DNA from 4 places in the Pantoea sp. X-Soil-OKNW-556 genome. Region 2 is predicted to be linked to each of the others. Evidence: predicted binding sites of a transcription regulator. Region 2 holds the regulator's gene; each other region holds the start of a gene.
The links. The regulator PurR, encoded in region 2, represses purine synthesis genes. The targets are predictions, from matches to a motif close to CANGCAAACGTTTGCNTG.

Region 1: a site for PurR is predicted at 1,639-1,656, ahead of guaB (IMP dehydrogenase). Genes of this name have one in related genera too.
Region 3: a site for PurR is predicted at 1,785-1,802, ahead of purE (5-(carboxyamino)imidazole ribonucleotide mutase). Genes of this name have one in related genera too.
Region 4: a site for PurR is predicted at 1,336-1,353, ahead of rbsD (D-ribose pyranase). Genes of this name have one in related genera too.

The regions. Positions count from the first base shown of each region.
Region 1 is NZ_AP035990.1:3,311,048-3,314,149, reverse strand. Features, by position in the region: gene AC6I8T_RS15485 (M4 family metallopeptidase) at 1-127, opposite strand, end outside; gene xseA (exodeoxyribonuclease VII large subunit) at 189-1,547, opposite strand; gene guaB (IMP dehydrogenase) at 1,718-3,102, shown strand, end outside.
Region 2 is NZ_AP035990.1:1,919,720-1,922,821, reverse strand. Features, by position in the region: gene AC6I8T_RS08915 (C40 family peptidase) at 15-800, shown strand; gene cydH (cytochrome bd-I oxidase subunit CydH) at 863-952, opposite strand; gene purR (HTH-type transcriptional repressor PurR) at 1,238-2,263, shown strand; gene punR (DNA-binding transcriptional activator PunR) at 2,260-3,102, opposite strand, start outside.
Region 3 is NZ_AP035990.1:1,169,060-1,172,161, forward strand. Features, by position in the region: gene purK (5-(carboxyamino)imidazole ribonucleotide synthase) at 130-1,194, opposite strand; gene purE (5-(carboxyamino)imidazole ribonucleotide mutase) at 1,191-1,700, opposite strand; gene lpxH (UDP-2,3-diacylglucosamine diphosphatase) at 1,832-2,548, opposite strand; gene ppiB (peptidylprolyl isomerase B) at 2,548-3,042, opposite strand.
Region 4 is NZ_AP035990.1:4,423,491-4,426,592, forward strand. Features, by position in the region: gene rbsA (ribose ABC transporter ATP-binding protein RbsA) at 1-895, opposite strand, end outside; gene rbsD (D-ribose pyranase) at 903-1,322, opposite strand; gene AC6I8T_RS20650 (carbohydrate-binding protein) at 1,594-2,349, shown strand; gene AC6I8T_RS20655 (YgiW/YdeI family stress tolerance OB fold protein) at 2,380-2,775, opposite strand; gene qseB (quorum sensing response regulator transcription factor QseB) at 2,957-3,102, shown strand, end outside.

The DNA.
Region 1 (3,102 bases), 1.4 Mb from region 2:
TGCGTTTGTGTTCGGCCATCAGATGTTGAACATGGGTCAGCGTGCGGCGTGCATAATCCTGCTGTGGAGCGGAGCCATGCGCAATAATATTGCGTAACATGTAAGGTGGAATCACGCTGTAAGGCATATCAGACTCCCTGACAGATGAATGTGTCAGAAAGTATAGGCCAGGTAGGTCGTGGCGCGATTTATCGGGCGGGTTTACGAGGGGTAAGGGCGGTCACTTCACTTTCCACCCAACCATCATCCAGCCGGGTGCGTAGCAGATCGCCTTTGCTCAGCTGCTGCATTTTCTTCACCACATGGCCCTGGGTATCCGTGGTGACGCTAAAGCCACGCGCCAGGGTCGCCAACGGGCTGACCCCTTCAAGCTGTGCCGCCAGCGTGCCGAAGCGCTGACGATGCTGATTTAACTGGTTCTGCATTCCCTGTTGCAGCCGATATTGCCACTGCTGTAGCTGTTGCTGAGCACGCAAAATACGTGGCTGTGGCTGCTGTGCGTTCAGGCGTTGTAGCAGACGATCCTGTTGATGACTGGCGCTACGCAGACGCTGATCCATTGCGTCATGGAGTTTCTGCTGCAATTGCAGCAGGGCGGTGTTTTGTCGTGCCAGCCGCAGTTGCGGGTGTTGCTGCTGCAAGCGATGCAGAGTACGCGTGTAGCGGCGCTGCTGCTGCGCCAGATAGTAATCCATCGCCATTTCCAGGCGTTGCTGCTGAGATTGCAGACGGCGCAACAATTCCAGCTGATTACGGCTCACCAGCTCAGCGGCGGCTGAGGGGGTTGGCGCACGCAGGTCGGCAACAAAATCGGCGATGGTGACATCAGTTTCGTGGCCGACTGCGCTGACAATCGGCAAGCGGCTGGCAAAAATGGCGCGCGCCACGCGTTCGTCGTTGAAGCTCCACAAATCTTCCAGCGAACCGCCACCACGTCCGACAATCAGCACATCACATTCATCGCGCAGGTTTGCCAGTTCAATGGCACGCACAATCGCAGCGGGGGCATCCACTCCTTGCACCGCGGTGGGATAAATCACCACCGGCAGGGAAGGGTCACGACGGTGCAGCACGCGCAGCACATCGTGCAGCGCCGCGCCGGTTGCCGATGTGATCACCCCAACCTGGCGTGCCGGATCCGGCAACGGTTGTTTAAATTGCTGATCAAATAAACCCTCTGCCGCCAGCCGGGTTTTCAACTGTTCGAACTGCTGCTGCAACAAGCCTTCACCGGCCGGATGCATGCTTTCGATAATCAGTTGATAGTCGCCACGCGGTTCGTACAGCGTGATACTGGCACGCACCAGCACCTGCTGACCGTGCTGGGGGCGAAAGGCCACCCGACGGTTGCTGTTACGGAACATGGCACAGCGTACCTGGGCACCATCATCCTTCAGGGTGAAGTACCAGTGGCCGGATGCCGGTTGGGTAAAGTTGGATATCTCAGCACTGAGCCACACCAGGCCCATTTCATTTTCCAGCAGTTGACGCACCGTGGTATTCAGGCGGCTGACAGTAAAAATATTGGCGGTTGGCGGTAGCGACATGTGATGCAGATCAAATATCAAATCAGAGGGTTAATTAACCGATACTACATGGCTGGTACAGGGGATCAAGAGTTTTTCTGAAAAAACACTGGAGGCAACCGATTTCGGCCTGTATAATGCCGCGGCAATATTTTATCTGTTCTCATTCACCCCCAGGTTGAGATATTGCCATGCTACGAATCGCTAAAGAAGCACTCACATTTGACGACGTTCTGCTCGTTCCTGCTCATTCTACCGTTCTGCCTAACACGGCCGATCTCAGCACCCAACTGACGAAAAACATTCGTCTGAACATCCCTATGCTCTCCGCAGCGATGGACACCGTGACCGAAGCCGGTCTGGCGATCGCGCTGGCACAGGAAGGTGGTCTGGGCTTTATCCACAAAAACATGTCAATTGAGCGCCAGGCGGATGAAGTTCGCAAGGTGAAGAAACACGAAAGCGGCGTGGTCACCGAGCCACAAACCGTGCTGCCGACCACCACCCTGGCGGAAGTGAAAGAACTGACCGAGCGTAACGGCTTTGCCGGTTACCCGGTGGTTAACGCCGACAACGAATTGGTAGGTATCATCACCGGTCGTGACGTGCGTTTCGTGACCGATCTGAGCCAGCCAGTTTCTGCGGTGATGACACCGAAAGAGCGCCTGGTCACGGTGAAAGAGGGCGAAGCCCGTGACATCGTGTTGCAGAAAATGCACGAAAAACGCGTTGAGAAAGCGCTGGTGGTGGATGACAGCTTCCACCTGCTGGGCATGATCACCGTTAAAGATTTCCAGAAAGCCGAACGTAAACCTAACGCCTGTAAAGATGCGCAGGGCCGTCTGCGTGTGGGTGCGGCGGTAGGTGCCGGTGCGGGCAACGAAGAGCGTGTTGATGCGCTGGTTGCGGCAGGCGTGGACGTTCTGCTGATCGACTCCTCACACGGTCACTCTGAAGGTGTGTTGCAGCGTATCCGTGAAACTCGTGCGAAATACCCGGACCTCGAGATTATCGGCGGCAACGTTGCCACCGGTGCTGGTGCTCTGGCGCTGGCGCAGGCGGGTGTGAGCGCGGTGAAAGTGGGTATTGGCCCTGGCTCCATCTGTACTACCCGTATCGTAACCGGCGTAGGTGTTCCGCAGATCACCGCCGTTTCTGACGCGGTAGAAGCGCTGGAAGGTACCGGTATTCCGGTAATTGCTGATGGCGGTATCCGTTTCTCTGGCGACATCGCAAAAGCAATCGCAGCCGGTGCGGCGGCAGTCATGGTCGGCTCTATGCTGGCGGGTACGGAAGAATCTCCGGGTGAAATCGAGCTGTATCAGGGCCGTTCATTCAAATCCTACCGTGGCATGGGTTCGCTGGGTGCGATGTCTAAAGGTTCTTCAGACCGTTACTTCCAGACCGATAACGCCGCCGACAAACTGGTGCCGGAAGGTATCGAAGGTCGTGTAGCCTATAAAGGCCGTCTGAAAGAGATCGTGCACCAGCAGATGGGCGGTTTGCGCTCCTGTATGGGTCTGACCGGTTGTCCGACTATCGATGACCTGCGCACCAAAGCTGAATTTGTGCGTAT
Region 2 (3,102 bases):
ACCTGTACCGGACTATGCGTTTACTCATTACGCTTTTTATGCTGGCTTTCGCCCAACTGTTTTTTAATGTGGCTTCTGCGTCACCGCATGCGCCCATCAATGCCAGTTTGCATAACGCTGAGAAAAAAAGTGCGCGCGAAGATGAGCGTCGCAAGCGACGTCCGGTAAAAACCAGCACCAAAAAATCCCGTCTTGCTACCAGTGTTCAGAAGCTAAAGCTGAAAAAACAGCCGAAAATGGAAACGGCGCTGCATAAAACCCGCAGCAAGAAAGCCCTGCTGAAATCACCGTCAAAAAAATATGGTCACCAACGTCTGGCGAAGAGAAGCGCGAAGCAGGACGATGACCGCGATTTGACCACCATCAAGATGAGCAATTCTCACCGTCAGCGCTATCAGAAAGCACGCGAAACCGCGATGAACAAGCTGATGGGGCAGATTGGTAAACCATACCAATGGGGTGGCACTTCACCGCATACCGGTTTCGATTGCAGCGGTCTGGTGTGGTACGCCTACAAAGACCTGGTCAAATATAAATTCCCGCGCACCGCCAACGAAATGTATCACCTGCGGGATGCGGCACCGATTAAGCGCGATATGCTGGAGAAAGGGGATTTGGTGTTCTTCCGCATCAATAATCGCGGCACTGCCGATCATGTCGGTGTTTATCTTGGTAATGGCAAATTTATCCAGTCGCCTCGTACCGGTAAAGATATTCAAATCAGTGCATTGGGTGAGGATTACTGGCTGAAACACTACGTCGGGGCACGCCGTATGATGACCCCCAAAACTATCCGCTAAAAAACGCCCGATACCCGATAAAACAACAAGCCGGACCCTGATTTTCAGGTCCGGCTTTTTTATTAATGAAGGATCGCGGTGAAGCTGAACACGATAATCATTAGTAGCGCGCCCACAGTGGTAAACAGCGCCAGTTTCAGGTCTGTACTCATCACAACTCCTTAGTCACAATAAATGAAGGGTTATCGTAATTTTCTCACAGCCTCCGGCAAAAATCTCGTCTTATCCGCGCCAGCTTGCTAGAATCGCCGCCTTTCGTTGCGCAACAGATTTTGCGCACGCTGTGTTTGCGGCAAGTTAAAGCGTTATTGACCAGGTGTTAATGTCTTTTTCTTCGCCATTCGCCCCGAAAATCGGGGCGCAAAACCATTAGCAGACGCAAACGTTTAACAATATACTTATCAGTTAGTTGCGATAAGCCCGGGAGTACCATTTTCATGGCAACAATTAAAGATGTGGCGAAACGCGCCGGTGTCTCCACCACCACGGTTTCGCATGTCATCAACAAAACGCGTTTTGTCGCGGAAGAGACGCGTAACGCCGTATGGGAAGCGATCAAAGAGCTGCATTACTCGCCCAGCGCCGTGGCGCGCAGCCTGAAAGTCAACCACACCAAAACGCTGGGGCTGCTGGCCACCTCCAGTGAAGCCCCCTATTTTGCCGAGATTATCGAGGCGGTGGAAAATCACTGTTTCGATCGCGGCTACACGCTGATCCTGGGCAATGCGCATAACGACCTGCAAAAACAGCGCGCATATCTGTCGATGATGGCGCAGAAGCGTGTCGATGGCCTGTTGGTGATGTGTTCAGAATACCCTGACGACCTGCTGACCATGCTGGAAGAGAACCGTAATATCCCGATGGTGGTGATGGACTGGGGCGCATCGCGTGGCGATTTTACCGATACGGTGCAGGACAATGCGTTTCAGGGCGGCTATCTCGCCGGGCGTTACCTGATTGAACGCGGTCATCGTGACATTGGTGCCATCCCCGGACAAATGGAGCGCAACACCGGCGGTGGCCGCCATGCCGGTTTCATGCAGGCGCTAAATGAGGCAGGCATCACCGTGCGGCCCGAGTGGATTGTGCAGGGCGATTTTGAACCGGAATCCGGTTATCAGGCGATGCAGCAGATCCTCAATCAGAAGCAACGCCCGACTGCTGTGTTCTGCGGTGGCGATATCATGGCGATGGGCGCGATCTGTGCTGCGGATGAAATGGGTCTGCGGGTCCCGCAGGATATCTCAGTGATCGGCTATGACAACGTGCGCAACGCACGTTATTTCACGCCGGCGCTGACCACCGTTCATCAACCCAAAGCTCAGTTAGGTGAAAAAGCGTTGGAAATGCTGCTGGATCGTATCACCAGCAAACGTGAAGAACCGCAAACCATTGAAGTTCAGCCAACGCTAATTGAACGCCGTTCAGTCGCTGACGGCCCGTTCCGCGACTACCGCCGCTAGGTTTCCGTTTCGCTCAACCATTCATAGTTGAGCGTTTCGGCATCGCCGAGATAACTCAGCAACCAACCCAGAGCTGGCGAGTTCCGTTGTTCCGACCAACTGACGCAGCATGGGCTATCCGGGAACGGCGTGGGTAACGGTAACTCGGTTAATGCTCCGCTATCCAGTAATGGCCGGGCTAAATGGCCCGGCACCATCCCCACGCAAAGTCCCGCCAGCAGGCAGTCGACGCCGGTTTCCCATTCCGGCACCACCAGCCGGCGTTGATTATCCAACGTCCAGGTCATGCGCCGCGGCAACGCCCGCGAAGTGTCTTCCAGCACCAGAGAAGGCCAGGCCCGCAACGTCTCGTCATCCAACAAGGTACTTTTTGCCAACGGATGATCGGGGCTGACCACGCAGCGCCAGTTCAACGCGCCCATATCCTGAAAGGCAAAACGCCCACCGACCGGGATCGCCTGAGTGGCCCCAATCGCTACATCGACCCGCCCATCGGCCAGTGCATCCCAGACACCATTAAACACTTCATAACTGATAATCAGCTCCATGTCGGGAAAGTGGCGGTAGAAATCCTTCACCAGTTGTCGGGTGCGATGAGGTTTAACGATGCAATCCACCGCGATACTCAGCTGACCACGCCAGCCATTTGCCAACTGCTGGCACTGCCGCCGCGTCGCCAGCATTTTTTTGATAACACTACGCCCTTCCCGGACAAAATGCTCCCCGGCTGCCGTCAGCACCACTTCCCGATGCTGACGTTCGAACAACGGCACCGCCAGCCAGGTTTCGAGCTGCCGTACCGTGTAGCTGATGGCAGAAGGCACCCGATGTAACTCTTG
Region 3 (3,102 bases), 750 kb from region 2:
GTCGACATGCCTCCTGGTGTAGCGGCGCGATTTATCGCGCGCCTTTGACCTTGACGCAACAGTCAAAATTCGCGCAATAAATTGCGCCGCCACGGAAGGGTAAGGTCGCCATTGCTGGCGACCTTTTAATTACAGCTTCTCTACGGCCCAGGCGATACCGCTGGCATACTCCGCCGGCAGCAATGGCACCAGCGCATTTAATGCCGCGGCCAGACGACCCTGGTCGCTGTCGGTCAGATTGAGGTGGCCGACTTTACGTCCCGGACGCACTTCTTTCTCGTACCAATGCAGATGTACCAACGGCTGATGCAGCCACGCCAGATTCACATCCGTACCAATCAGGTTGACCATTACCGAAGGTGCATACACCACCGGCTGCGGCAGCGGTAAACCCAGCACTGCGCGCAGATGCAGCTCGAACTGGCTGATGGAAGCACCATTCTGCGTCCAGTGTCCGCTGTTGTGGACACGCGGTGCCAGTTCGTTGATCAGCAAGCCCTGCGGCGTAACGAAGCACTCCATCGCCATCACACCGACGTAATTCAGCTCATGCATGATCGCGCTGAGCATCGCTTCGGCCTGTTGCTGCTGCGCCGCATCGGCTTGTGGGAACGCGACGCTGGTGCGCAGGATCCCTTCCTGATGCAGGTTATGGGTCAGCGGATAGAAAACGGTGCTGCCATCCTGACCACGCGCGCCAACCAGCGACACTTCACCGCTGAAGTTGATGCCCTGTTCAACGATGCATTCACCGTAGCATTCATCCGGCAGGGTGTCGGTTTCATTGGCGCGCAGACGCCACTGACCGCGTCCGTCGTAGCCGCCGGTGCGGCGTTTGACGATAGCCAGTTCGCCAAGCGAGCTGAACACCTGCGGCCATTCGCTTTTATCCGCCAGCAGTTGCCACGGTGCGGTGGCGAGGTTCAGTTGATCGAGCAACTGTTTTTGCGTCAGGCGATCGGCCAGACGCGGGAAAATATCGCGGTTCACAAAGGCCGGATGGCTTGCCAGTTCACGCGTCAGCGCGGTTTCAGGCCAGCGTTCAATTTCCGCCGTGATCACGCTTTGTGCGATCGGCAGCGCAGAAGGTTCTGCATCCAGCCCGACCGGATAAACGGCAATGCCCAGCGGTTCACCCGCCTGGCGCAGCATACGGCCTAACTGACCATTTCCCAGTACGCAAACCGGCTTCATGCATCCCCCCGCGGATCCGGGTTGTTCAGCACTTCGTCAGTCTGGGTCTGACGCCAGTTGGCGAGGCGAGTTGCCAGCGCGCTGTCGTGAATTGCCAGAATCTGCGCGGCCAGCAGAGCAGCATTGGCGGCACCGGCTTTACCGATTGCCAGTGTACCTACCGGAATACCACGCGGCATCTGCACAATCGAGTAGAGGCTGTCGACACCGCTTAAGGCGGCGCTTTGTACCGGGACACCCAGCACCGGCACCAGGGTTTTGGCGGCCAGCATGCCCGGCAGATGGGCTGCACCGCCAGCACCGGCGATAATCACCTGGAAACCATTTTGCGCGGCGTTTTCGGCGAAGCTGAACAGTTTGTCCGGCGTACGGTGAGCAGAAACCACTTCCACATGGAAGGGGACATCCAGGCTGTTAAGAATTTCCTCGGCGAACTGCATGGTAGCCCAGTCACTTTTGGAACCCATGACGATGGCGATACGAGCCGGGGCGGCGTTGGATGACATGCGGTCAACTCCTGTGAATATACAAACGAACCTGGCCGGGCGGGCAGGTGAAGAAGGGCACAGAGAATAGCATGAGATGGCAGTAAGGAAAACGGTTGCGTGGCCGGAAAACGGGCAAGATTGCCCGTTAATCAGAACGGAAATTCGCTAAGCCTGACGCCATCGGCGTCGACCTGAATCATCGAACCCTGTTGATGCCAGGCACCCAACACTACGCGCTGGGCATTTTCACCCTGTAAAACAAAATCATGGATCGCCGGGCGATGGGTGTGGCCGTGGATCAGTAGCCGCACCTGTTGGCGGGCCATGGCATCCATCACCGCCTGCTGGTTCACATCCATGATGCTCAGGGATTTGTGTTGATTGGCTTGTTTGCTGTTGGCGCGCATTTTGGCAGCGATACGCATCCGCAAGCTGAGCGGTAAGGCCAGAAACAGCTTTTGCAGCCAGCGCTGGTGCACTTTAGCGCGAAAGCGTTGATAGCCTTCATCGTCGGTGCACAGGGTGTCGCCATGCATAATCAGCAGACGTTTACCGTACAGGGTTAACACCTGTTCCTCTGGCAACAATGTCATGCCGCTGGCACGCGCAAAACGCTGACCGAGCAGAAAATCGCGATTACCGTGGATAAAGAATGTCGGCACCGGCAGGGCCTTGAGCGCATCGGCGATTTGCTGATGCAAAGGGTTGGGATCGTCATCGCCAATCCAGGCTTCGAACAGATCGCCAAGGATGTAAAGCGCATCGCATTGATGCGCTTCCCGCTGCAAAAAATGCAGAAAACCGGCAGTGATTGCCGGTTCTTCTTCACACAGATGAAGATCTGCGATAAACAGCGTGCGCGACATTACTCGCTAACGGTCACTTTCTGGATGACTACGTCATCTTTCGGCACGTCCTGGTGCATGCCGCTGCGGCCGGTGGCTACCGCTTTGATTTTGTCGACCACGTCCATGCCTTCAACCACTTCTGCGAACACGCAGTAACCCCAGCCTTGCAGGCTTTCGTCGCGGAAGTTCAGGAAGTCGTTGTCTGCCACGTTAATGAAGAACTGAGCCGTCGCCGAGTGCGGAGCCTGAGTACGCGCCATCGCCAGGGTGCCACGGGTGTTTTTCAGGCCGTTGTTGGCTTCGTTGCGGATATCTTCTTTAGTCGCTTTCTGCTTCATGCCCGGCTCAAAGCCGCCGCCCTGAATCATAAAGCCGTTGATCACACGGTGGAAAATGGTGTTGTCGTAGAAACCTTCACGACAGTAATCCAGGAAGTTCTTTACGGTTGCCGGCGCTTTGTCATCGAAGGTTTTAATCACGATATCGCCGTGGTTCGTCTGGAAGGTGACCATCATTCTCGTCCTGTAAAGGTTGTCGTCGGTGTCGATTGCCGCGCCTGCCTCAGAGCAGCG
Region 4 (3,102 bases), 2.5 Mb from region 2:
ATAACAGCTTCATCAGTTCGGTACGCCCCGCGCCCATCAGGCCGGAAACGCCCAGAATTTCGCCTTTACGCAGGTTAAAGCTAACGTCATGTACTCCCGGTCCGCTCAGGTTTTCCACCTGCAAACGCACGGCACCCGGAGCCTGGTCAAGATGCGGGTATTGTTCTTCCAGCTTGCGTCCGACCATCATCTCAATCAGGCTCTCTTCACTCAGCTCGCTGACTGGACGTTCGGCAATAAACTGACCGTCACGGAACACCGTGACGTCATCGCAAATCTCAAAGATCTCTTTCATGCGGTGGGAAATGTAGACAATGCCGCAACCCTGCGCTTTCAACTCATTGATCACGCGGAACAATGACAGGGTTTCGGTATCGGTCAGCGCATCCGTCGGCTCGTCCATGATGATGACGCGCGACTGAAAGCTGAGAACCTTAGCGATCTCCACCATCTGCTGGTCGCCAATCGACAAATCACCCACCAGCTTATGGCTGTTAAAACGCAGGTTCAGACGCGCTAACAGCGCATCCGCCTCGGCATACATCTTTTTCCACTCAATGCGGCCAAAACGGTTCACAAATTCGCGGCCAAGGAAGATGTTCTCCGCCACCGTCAATTGCGGGATCAGGTTAAGTTCCTGATGAATGATGCCAATGCCCGCTTCCTGAGACGCTTTTGGCCCGGAGAACGTGGTTTCTTTACCCAGCCAATGCAGCGATCCGGCATCCATGCTGTAAATACCGGTCAGCACTTTCATCATGGTGGATTTACCGGCACCATTTTCTCCCACCAGCGCCATCACCCGACCAGGCCAGACGGCCAGTGAAGCCCCTTTCAGCGCTTTCACACCGGGAAATGACTTTTCAATCCCTTTGAGTTGCAATAACGGTTGCATAGCGGCCTCAGAAGGTAACGCCCGCGCTCAGGATGACATTCGCATACGGAGAGCACTCTCCGCTGCGAATGACCGCCTGACTACGCTGAGTCTGTTGTTTGAACTGTTCATGACTGGTGTAACGAATAGCGATGGTATTTCCCTGGTGTCGTTGCAAGGCATCGAGCACGGCGAGCAGTGCGCTATGGAGCTGCGGGTTGAACTGCTTGATCTCTTCCGCCATCAGGGCGCTCTCAACCTGCATCTCCTGAGTGACCACCTCAACAACCTGTAAAAACTCGGGCGTACCCGGCGTCAGCGCCAGATCAATACGTTGCGGCCCCACAGGAATGGGTAAACCCGCATCGGCAATCGTCAGCGTATCCGTGTGTCCCAGACGGGCAATCACATGAGAGATTTCAGCGTTTAACAAGCGACCTTTTTTCATTTCTTCCACTCCACAGCGAAACGTTTCGCTGACCGGAGTGTATAAAAAATGCATAGCAACTCAATGGCGGCATCACGGAAATGTGATCACCATCGAAACGTTTCGCTTGTGCCAGAAAATATTTGAGTTAGGCGAGGAATAAATCAACCTCCGCTGACAACAGCATAAGAATTTTCACAATGAAGAAGAGAAATACCCCACGCAGTCAGAAGAAATTCCCTTCTCATCCTTATGTTAAGTTTTTTCAGAGGTAACGAAATGTGTATTTGTCATGGATAACAACACAGGAATCGAAGGATCGAAGCTAATGGATTTTAAATTAAAAGCACTCACCAGCCTGATTACCGTTTCACTGGTGGCCGCCGCTTATGCCAATGAGGGGGACATAACACCCAATTACGCCACAACAGGCCCTGTCGCCATCGCTTCTGCCGATTTTAGTGTTACAAGTTCAGCAGAAGAATCCGTCCTGTATGAACTGGATGCTTCTGCAAGTCAGAATGCTGTCTCTTTCCGTTGGCGAGTAGCAGAAGGAAAGGGTGTCTTCTGGTTGCAGGAAAAACCGGGGGGAGGATGGAGAACCGAGGTTAATCAGGCGAAAGCAACAGCGCTGGTCCCGGCAAACCATACCGGCATTGCAGTTTATGAAGTCAGCGTAACGGACAAAAATGGCAACACCGATACCCGGCAAGTCACCATGACCGCCATTTCCCCGTTGTATTCATCCGTTGAGGAAAATCTGGCTAAACCCACTGAATTTCCCGACTGGGGTGAAGAAAACACTTATATGGCGGGAGATAAGGTCACCTTCGCCGGGATTAAGTACATCGCGACAAAATGGACACAATCTACACCCGCTAATGGCGCAGGCTGGAAGTTTGCAGATCCGGAGCAACTGCGGGAATGGAACAAATCAATGTCTTATTCCCGCAAAGATAAAGTCAGCTGGCAGGGAAAAGCCTGGAAAGCGGCGTACTGGACGCAGGGGAATACGCCAGGAGAACATTCCGTCTGGCTGGAATTATAAGCGGGCTGCCGGAGCAGCCCCGCCAGATTATCAGGGGAGTTTTCTGACCTGTTTCACGTCCAGTTCAATGGCGTTGAAATCCTTATCCAACTCACCGGTTAACTCAACGCGATCTTTTGGCGAAATGGTTTGCCCGTCCCAGCGTTTGTGATCGATTTCGACCTTCATGGTGCCGGTATCATCGCGGAACAGATAATCCTCTTTGCCGATTTGCTTATCCAGATAACCACGCACGGTGATCCAGCTATCGTCCTTCATCTCCTCAGCCTGCTTAACCGTCACGACACTGGTGTTACCAGCCTGAAAGCCACCGGAGTGACTTTGTACCGCCGGCGCATTCGGGTCAACAAATCCACCCTGCTGTGCCGCCAGAACCGGCATGGAAGCCAGTGCAACGATTGCGAAAAGTGCTGCATGCTTTTTCATATTTTCACCTCTTCTCCATGAATGTGCGGAATACGGGGGCTATTTCAACATAAGGTTCTTAACAGGATCTTAAGGCCGATCAATTTATTAAAATTCGTGAAAATCAGGTCAAATGTCGTGATTTCTCCTGTACATGAACGCTTCTGCTTCGTATAACTCCAGGCTAAAGGGAGGCGCATACATGCGGATTTTATTGATTGAAGACGACACCTTGATTGGCGACGGCCTCAAAGTCGGCCTGACCAAACTCGGTTTCAGCGTGGACTGGCTGGTTTCAGGCGAAGCTGGATTTCAGGCGTTGAACTCCGCCCCCTGGGATGCAGTGAT